DNA from 3 places in the Bacillus cereus group sp. MYBK79-1 genome. Region 1 is predicted to be linked to each of the others. Evidence: riboswitches for the same ligand, from Rfam matches in the RefSeq annotation. Region 1 holds a riboswitch; each other region holds the start of a gene.

Region 1 (3,215 bases):
TCCAAGCTTTCGTAATCATTAAAACGAGAAAGATTGTACATAAGAAAGGGACCGTTAATTGTAATGACTGCAATGCAAGTGGAACGAGAATAAGGAACGTAAATAATAATGGGAAAAGCTGAATGATGTAATTATATAGAAGAGATTTTTTGAAATAAGATGTTAGTTTCTCTTCTAGTGCGAGTAAATAGACAGCATCAGGTTTCTGAATAAATGTACGGATAGGGCATCTCGTTATAATCGCTGTTAGGACGATTGTAATAAGTAATAAAGATAGTCCTTTAGAAGGAGCTGTCTTAAGAAACTTTGCGTAATAATAAGCACCTATACAGACAACGAAGATAAAGCTATATAGTAAACCGTTAATCATACGTGCAAAGTATGTAATGATATTTTGAATATGTTGTTGGAAGCGACTGCTCCATAGCGATTCGATTGACATGTTTTTCACCTCTTTGTTCTATTATATATGTTTTATAAAAGAAAAAACGAGCAAATTGCGTTACGCAACTTGCTCGTTTTTCTTTTCGTTATTTTTTTTCTGATCACGATTCATTAATGGATAGAAGGCAAAGCCGATTACGAATAAACCAATTCCGAGAAGGAACGTTTTTATATCGGATGCACCTGTTTTAATAACCCATAGTGCGTAACAAAGTGCGATTACTGCGACTATGCCATCTGTAATTCTTGCTCGTATTTCATTTTTATATGTTTCACCAGTTGCGACTAGTTTTAACTGGAAGATTGGTGAAACGAGATATGGAATGAGGTAGGCTAGTGTTGATACGGTAATAACGAATGTATAAGCTTCCGCAATCGTTCCTGATAATGTTGAGAATAAGAACACTTGCGACATAATGTTTGTTAATCGTAATGAGTAAATTGGACTTCCTTTTTTGTTCGTTTTTGTGAAGAAGGAAGGGAAGAAACCTTCTTTTGCTGCTTGATACGGTACTTCCGAGCTTAATAAAATCCAACCTAAGATAGAACCGAATAGGGAAGTAAGAGCAAGTAATGCCATCAGTTTCCCGCCGCCATGACCCATTGCAGCGTTTAATGCGTCTGCTAATGGACGTTCCGAAGCTTGTAATTTATCAACGTGAAGGACACCCATTGTTAAAATTGTAATTCCTAAGTAAATCGCAACTGTAATAAGTAATCCAGCTACCGTTGCGCGTTTTACTGTTTTGGGAGAGGTAGCACGGTTTGATAAAAGTACTGCTGATTCAATTCCGATAAATGCCCAAAGCGTTGTAAGAGCCGCTAAATTTACTTGTGAAAGAAGGCCGTGTGATACGCCTGATTTATCGATCATCGGTGTGTACCATTGTCCAAACTTAGAAGCTTCGAATGCAAATAACGTAACGACGATGAATAAAAGGAATCCAGTTACTTTCGTTGTTGTTGCTAAGAAGTTTAGCTTTCCAGCTCCGCTTACACCGTTTGTTAATATAATATGAGTTCCCCAAAGTAAGATAGAACAAATCGTAAATGTAATGAGTTTTCCAACTTCTATATCGAACGAGCCGATTGAAAATAGTAGTCGTGTATCTTTCATAATTGGGAAGAAGAGTGATAAATATCCCGCGAAAGATGTAATGATGGCAACGTTACTTGCCCAGTTTGCAACCCAATATCCCCATACCATACTGAAACCAGCCATTTTTTTCTTTTTTGGTGATGAGAATAAAGCATATGCATGACTTTGTGGTCCTGTCGTTAAATCAGGACGACGAATTGCTAAATTACCGAAAACAAGAGCTAGCATTAAAACACCAAACCCTGTTGTTAACCAAGCTAAAGTGACACCGAGAGGGCTTGCTGTTTGTGCCAACGTACTTGGCACCATGAAAATCCCAGCGCCAACCATGTTACCGACAACGAAAGCTGTTAGTACCCAAAAGCCCCATTTTTTTTGTTGCATAGAAAATACCTCCAAAGTTAGTATAACCAAGTCAAGCGAGGAGATATGTATGTCTTCTTAGTAGAGAAGAGAAGTCCCAAACAAAACAAAAAAAGCACGTAATTTGCCGCTACATGCTTTCTATCTTATAAGAAACCCACGACATACCTCTCGATAGCTCTCCACAAACGAAACGTTTGTGACAGTTCTGCACTTATTAAATGCAGACCCAGCAAGTGTGCATGGTGGACACGACTTACTTCGGCAATCATTCCTTTCTCATTCCTTCATCAATGCCACTACATCTCCTGAAATGATACTCTTAATGACTGCAACCTCTACCTCACCGAGATACGAATGAGGATTTAAATATTAAATTAACGTCTTTAAGAGTAACAAATGAATTTTTATACGTCAATGGATATAGTAATAATCAGATTATAGAGAAGAGTTTGTTATTAGGAATGAATAATTATTTGATATAAAAAGAAGCTGATCTAAAACTAGATCAGCTTCTACATATAAGATTAAACTAAGTTTAATACAGTTACTTTTTCACGTGTCATAGACTCAAGGCTCTTACGAATACCTTGTGCGCCCATACCTGAACCTTTTACACCGATGAATGGGAAGTGGTCAGGGCCGCGCTCTGTGCGTCCGTTAATTTGAACAGAACCAGTTTCGATTTTGTTAGCAATTGCAAATGCTTTGTTAATGTCTTTTGTGAAGACACTTGCTTGCAAGCCGAACTCTGATTTGTTAGCAATTTCAATTGCTTGCTCATCTGAAGAAACACGGATGATTGGAAGGATTGGGCCGAATGGCTCTTCCCAAGCAACTTTCATTTCTTCTGTTACGTGGTCGATTAATGTTGGGTAAATTAAGTTACGCTCACGTTTGTTACCGATAACGATTGTTGCACCTTTTTCTACAGCGTCGTCAACTAAACCTTGAACGAAGTCAGCAGACTTGTCGTCGATTAATGGAACGATTGTGCTGTCTTGTTCTGGAGATCCAACTGATAGTTCAGCTACTTGCGCTTTTAATAAGCTAACAAGCTCGTCTGCTACGTTTTCGTGTACAAGTACACGTTTAATAGCTGTACAACGTTGACCAGAGTAAGAGAATGCACCGCTTACGATATGGTTTGCAGCATCTTGTAAGTCAGCATCTTCACGAACGATACCAGGGTCTTTACCACCAAGTTCTAATACAAGTGGAATCATTGCAGCTTTTTTCGCTAAATGTTTACCTGTGTTTGTACCACCTGTGAACGATACCATATTGATGCCTTCGTGTTCTACTAAGT
Region 2 (3,215 bases), on a different contig from region 1:
GTAAACCGATGTAAGAAACGAGTACGCCGTTCCAGTCGATTGCTTCACCCATAAATGCGCCGTAGTTTTGTCCTAAAATTACGATGACGCAAAGTGCAAATGCAAAGATTGGACCGAATGGGAACCATTTTGCTCTATATGGTAAGTCTTTTAAATCTTTTCCTTGTGCGATATATGCTTTACGGAAACGGTAATGACTAATTGCGATTCCGACCCATGCGATAAAGCCAGACATTCCAGATGCGTTTAATAACCAAATGTATACAACGCCGTCACCGAATAAAGAAGCAATGAAAGCGATACTACCGACAATTGACGTTACGATTAATGCGTTAACAGGTACACCGCGGCTATCTAATTTACCAAGAAACTTCGGTGCTTTTCCTTGGCGAGCTAAATCCCAAAGCATACGAGTTGATGCATACATACCAGAGTTACCAGCAGACAGTACTGCCGTTAAAATAACAGCGTTCATAACGGAAGCAGCAAAGGCAACGCCCGCTTTTTCAAAAATAAGTGTAAATGGACTTACTGTTACATCGCTTGCGGCAAGGCTTTCAGTCGTATAAGGAATTAATAAACCGATAACGAGAATCGCAAGGATATAGAATAAAAGAATACGCCAAAAGATCGAACGAATTGCTTTTGGAATATTACGCTCTGGATCAGCAGTTTCACCAGCAGCTACACCTAATAATTCAGTTCCTTGGAAGGAGAACCCAGCAGCCATAAATACACCGATAATTGCCATAATGCCGCCATTAAATGGTGCATCTGCAACAGTGAAGTTTTTAAAGCCAACAGTTTCGCCGCCCATAATTCCGAAAATCATCATAAAGCCGACAATTAAAAAGATAATAATAGTAACTACTTTAATAAGTGCAAACCAATATTCAGATTCACCAAACCCTTTAACAGATAAATAGTTTAAAAGGAAAATAATAGCTAAACATAATCCGCTCCAAATGAGGGAAGGGGTATCTGGGAACCAAAATTTCATAATTAATGTTACAGCAGCTAGTTCAGCAGCAATTGTAATGGCCCAGTTATACCAATAGTTCCATCCAAGTGCAAAGCCAAGGGATGGATCAACAAATTTTGTTGCATACGTGCTAAAAGATCCAGTGACAGGCATGTAAGCTGCGAGTTCAGCTAAGCTTGTCATTAAGAAATAAACCATAATTCCAATTGCGGCGTATGCGACTAGTGCACCGCCAGGACCAGCTGAATGGATGACACCACCGCTGGCAAGAAATAGTCCAGTACCAATTGTACCACCGAGAGAAATCATCGTAAGGTGTCTTGATTTTAAACTACGTTTTAGTTCACCTTTTCCTTTTGTAGTTTGCGTTTCAGAGGTAGTTTGATTCGTTGCGCTATTCATGTTCAACACTCCTTTTCTTGTAAGATAGGAAGGAACGGGGGAGAAAAATACAAAAAGCCGCCAAAGGAATTTGGCGGAACGTTTCACAAATAACCACCCCATCATACCCTTCCGTTAAGATAGCACCCCACGCTTACACGGTAATTTTGTAAACGTGACAGTTCTGTTCCTTTCGGAGACAGCCCCAGCTCATATTTCCAGAGATGAAATATAAACTTCGGCAACTTTTCCTTTCAAACGGAGTCAGTGACATTCTCTGTGTCTCGCCCGTGTTACTTTTAAAAGTCGCAACCTCTACCTCATCGGATAGATGAGGATTTGATATATTGCTAAGATTTTTAATATATGGCAATTGTAATGACTTTCTGAATATATTGCAAGATATTTTGTTAGGAAAAGTCAAAAAATATCGGTTATTGTATAGGAAACGCTTGCAAAACTCCACCTGAACCTACTGTTATGTAACAAAAAATAAAGAAAGAAATTGTTATACAAATGTTTCGCAAAAAATAATAAAAAACCCTTTAAAAATAAAAGAAAATTCTGAAAATATAATTCGACATAACTATCAAAAGAGAATTATTCCTTACATTCGTTTCAAAGAATAAGTATAAATCCAACGAATAGAATGAATATTCTTTTTATTTTTGGTAAAATTGAAGTATTGTTTAATTGAAAAGGGGAAATCAATATGAAATTAGAAACAGAAAGACTGTATATAGTGCCGTGTACAGAAGAGACTATGCAAGTTGCTAGCGATCAAGGATATGACAGTGGTCCACATATTGTAGGGCATGTAGAAAATGTAAAAAAAGATAAGGCTTTATTACCTTGGGGGGCGTGGTATGTCATTCGAAAAGAAGATGACATCATTCTAGGTGATATAGGGTTTAAAGGGAAACCAAATGAAGAACATACAGTAGAAATTGGTTACGGATTTATTGAGAAATATTGGAATAAAGGATATGCGACAGAAGCTGTAAGAGAATTAATAAATTGGGCTTTTCAAACAGGAGAGGTAGAAAGGATTATTGCGGAGACACTCCCTAAAAATAATAGTTCGATTCGTGTATTAGAGAAATTACATATGAAGAGAATTGGCACTACAGAAACGATGATTAATTGGAAAATAGAAAAATAAAAAATACCGCTCGAAGTATATCGGACGGTATTTTTATCGTTATGGTAGCATTTGTTTTTGATCATTCGGATATCCAGCTGTCGGTGCGTTAGAACGATTGGAATGATTGCGAACAGCAATGAAAATAGAAATAATAACGACAAGACCAACTGCCACGTAAGAAAGGGAAATAATAGTTGGATCCACTTTAAATGTAGTGAGCAGTGTACGAATGTTTGTAAAGATAATAAGGCCACCAACTAATACGCCAAGTAAATGTGCTGGAACGATGCGTACTAGCCATGCAGCGATTGGTGCCGCAACGATACCACCGAGCATGAGAGAAAATACCCAAACCCAACTTACTTGTTCCCAGCCAAGTGAAATGAAAAATCCAATTGTTGCAGCGAGTGAAACAGGAAACTCACTCGTATCTACAGATCCGATAACTTTTCTAGCTTCATTTCCTCGTGCCAAAAGCACAGGTGTTGTAATCGGACCCCAGCCACCGCCACCAGTTGAATCAACGAATCCAGCGAATAAGCCAAGCGGAACAAGCTGTTTAGCAGACATACGTTTTTTTGAAGTGACAATTTGTTTTTGAATAAGGAATCGTAATAAAATATAAACCCCTAAAGTAAATAAAAATACGGAAATGTACGGTTTAATTACATCACCAGGTAAATTGCTTAAAAAACATGCCCCAATAAA
Region 3 (3,215 bases), on a different contig from region 1:
AATATGCATTGCCCCCACCTCATCAATATGAAAATCCAACGTAGAAACAAGTATGTGTGGTTCACCAAAATAATCTACAATTTCATTATTCTCTTCATCCAACTGCATAACGGCGTTAAAATATCTTTTCTTATTATGAAAATAAAAAGTACGATTCCATCGCACAAATTCATGTCCATGTTCATCTCGCTCAGCAGTATTATGTATTATAAATGGCACTTCCTTCCCCCGCTCAGAGAAAAACATATGGAACTTCGATGCAATTTTTAATATTAATTTTACGAAAATAGAACCTCCGTAAATTTCATCCATCTTTCCTTCTCCAGTAAAACTATTTTCTTCTGTAATTTCATAGCGTTTCTGTAATTTGGGATGAAGTTTTTTATAAGAATCCCCTAATAGTCTTTCATACATATTAGCCATACATTATTCCTTTCTCTTCCTCTTGCAATTTTTTGCACTCGGTAAATCAGAACTATTTATATAACCGACAATCGATAACCCCATAAGTAGAACGTTTAATGCAACTGGATTAAACGGCTCTGTAAAGCTTATGATATTCGTAAAACCCGCCGCTATCGTTAAGGCTATTAACATAAAAATATGTACGATAAATACTTTTCGTTTTTGAAATGACAACAGCCATATGACACCGAAAATAATTTCTAATAATCCAATTATTTTAAGTACAAAAATACTATGTTCAGTTGAACCAATCATTACCGATAACATTTTTACTTCTTCCGAATGAGTAAACACTAGTTTCGGCACTATTCCTTGATACATCCATACAAATGCAAATAAAAAACATACGAGCCAATATGTCATTGTTCTTCTAATTAGTAACTTAGGATGCAGTCCCTTTTCTATCCATAATTTTAACGCATCAAAACTCCAAGCAGTCGCCCAGCCTAATAAAGGCCGAAAAATATAGAAATCTATTACATTCCCTATACGACCAAATCTCGTATCATAATCATATTGTGTTTCAAAATGAATATGTTCTTCACACGGTGTATACTTCCAATAACCACGCCCTATTTGAATAAGTGAGAGTTTATTATCCGTCCAAAATTTTAAAGAAGAAATTCTTTCACCTGTTTCTTTTCTTATTTCACCTATCGATTCCCCTTCACCAGCTATTTCAAGTCCAAATCCGATCTTTGTTTTATATAAAAACTTCTGCGGTTCTCCTTCTTTTTTCTCTACATACGAAATTTCAGTAAAACGAGCATCCCATTCTGTATGTATATCTGGTTCTTGCGTATACTTCCATAACCTCTCCATTGTTGTGTTCATTTCTGCCGAAACATAAATAGGCTTTTTCCTCTTCATTCTTCCGCCTCCAATACACTATAAATTTAATGTACATGCTATGAATTTATTTTGCTACACTTTTCACAAACTCTCTTAAGAAAAGAAAGAATTTTTAAAATTTATATAAAACACTTGATTCCCCGAAAAATTTAAATTATTATAAAACAAATGTTACCAACAACTTCATAAATCAAACACTCTCGCCTAAAACGTGAGATAGAGGTTGCGATACTTATGATTATTCTAATGGAGACACAGAGATGTCTATGAAATTAGATGAAAGGAAGTATTGCCGAAATCGATAATTTTCTCTGCATTTATCGATTGGGGCTGTTTTCGAATAGAAACAGAACTGTCATATGTACAGAAGTGTATGTATGAAGAGCTATCTACAAAAAAGAGATATCATTTTTATGGTATTCCTTTTTTGGCGGTTTTTTTATTAGCTCCGTTTTCTGTTTCCCTTTTCCTGTAACAGCACCATCCTCACTTATTTGAGATGGTGTTTTTTGTTTTTCTCTGGTAACTACAGGAATATTGGGATTTATATATGTCCTAATCTATTCTTAAAAATGGATGAAAGAAGGAATTCGTAATGGAAACGATTGTACAAAAATTTGGTGGCACTTCTGTCGGAAGTGTTGAGCGCATTCAACATGTAGCAAATTTAATTATTGAAGAATATGAACGAGGGCATAGTATCGTCTCTGTCGTTTCAGCAATGGGAAAAAGCACAGATGAACTTGTAGCACTCGCTAACGCTATTACAGAAAATCCAAGTAAACGTGAAATGGATATGCTTCTATCAACAGGTGAGCAAGTGACTATTTCATTATTAACGATGGCACTCCAAGCAAAAGGTTATAACGCGATTTCATTAACAGGATGGCAAGCTGGTATTACGACAGAATCTGTACATAGTAGTGCACGGATTACTGACATTCATACAGATCGAATTCAATCTTATCTTACTGAAGGTACGATTGTTATTATAGCTGGCTTCCAAGGAGTTAGTGAAAACCATGAAATTACAACGCTTGGCCGCGGTGGTTCTGATACAACTGCCGTTGCATTAGCTGCTGCACTGAAAGCAAAAAAATGTGATATTTACACAGATGTGACCGGTGTTTATTCGACGGACCCACGAGTTGTAAAAAGTACTTATAAATTAGATGAAATTTCTTATGACGAAATGTTAGAACTTGCAAACCTCGGTGCTGGTGTATTACATCCGCGTGCTGTTGAGTTTGCTAAAAATCATAATGTCATTTTAGAAGTTCGCTCAAGTATGGAACAAGAAAATGGAACAATTGTAAAAGGAGAATGTAACATGGAACAACAATCAATCGTTAAAGGTATTGCATTTGAAGATAATATTACACGCGTCACAATGAAAGGATTAGAACAAGGTGCACTTTCAACGATTTTCTCTACATTAGCAGCGGCACATATTAATGTAGATATCATCATCCAAAGTATTACAAATGAAGGAACTGTTCACCTCTCCTTCTCAATCCATTCTAATGATTTAAAAGAAACATTAGAAGTATTAAAACAAAATCAAGAAACACTTCACTATGAATCTGTAGAATATGAAAATCATTTAGCAAAAGTATCAATTGTAGGATCTGGTATGGTCTCTAATCCAGGTGTTGCTGCGAATATGTTCACTACTTTAAAAGAAGAAAATATTCATATTAAAATGGTAAGTACATCAGAAATTAAAGTGTCTGTCGTTATTGACCGCCTTCATTTAGTAACAGGTGTTGAGGCACTGCATCAATCATTTATGGCAAAAATTGAGCCTTTAGTGCAGATGAGTTAATTTCCACCTGTAAAACTTAAAATAAATTATATAAATCTATTTCCTTCCTATATAAATAGAATTAGGGTGAGAA

The links. A riboswitch is a leader RNA that binds a small molecule or an ion and turns the genes downstream of it on or off. The one in region 1 is predicted to bind lysine.
Region 2: it holds a riboswitch for lysine, as region 1 does, so the genes downstream of both, ACTFOB_RS17980 (amino acid permease) here and ACTFOB_RS07375 (amino acid permease) in region 1, are expected to answer to the same signal.
Region 3: it holds a riboswitch for lysine, as region 1 does, so the genes downstream of both, ACTFOB_RS14820 (aspartate kinase) here and ACTFOB_RS07375 (amino acid permease) in region 1, are expected to answer to the same signal.

What each region holds. Positions count from the first base shown of each region.
Region 1 covers NZ_JBQAEO010000003.1:92,110-95,324, forward strand. The annotation lists gene ACTFOB_RS07370 (ABC transporter permease) at 1-442, opposite strand, end outside; gene ACTFOB_RS07375 (amino acid permease) at 503-1,927, opposite strand; lysine riboswitch at 2,074-2,255, opposite strand; gene gapN (NADP-dependent glyceraldehyde-3-phosphate dehydrogenase) at 2,434-3,215, opposite strand, start outside.
Region 2 covers NZ_JBQAEO010000011.1:77,454-80,668, forward strand. The annotation lists gene ACTFOB_RS17980 (amino acid permease) at 1-1,384, opposite strand, end outside; lysine riboswitch at 1,497-1,689, opposite strand; gene ACTFOB_RS17985 (GNAT family N-acetyltransferase) at 2,076-2,525, shown strand; gene ACTFOB_RS17990 (sulfite exporter TauE/SafE family protein) at 2,565-3,215, opposite strand, start outside.
Region 3 covers NZ_JBQAEO010000008.1:80,216-83,430, forward strand. The annotation lists gene ACTFOB_RS14810 (DUF4166 domain-containing protein) at 1-423, opposite strand, end outside; gene ACTFOB_RS14815 (DoxX-like family protein) at 427-1,335, opposite strand; lysine riboswitch at 1,527-1,713, shown strand; gene ACTFOB_RS14820 (aspartate kinase) at 1,913-3,142, shown strand.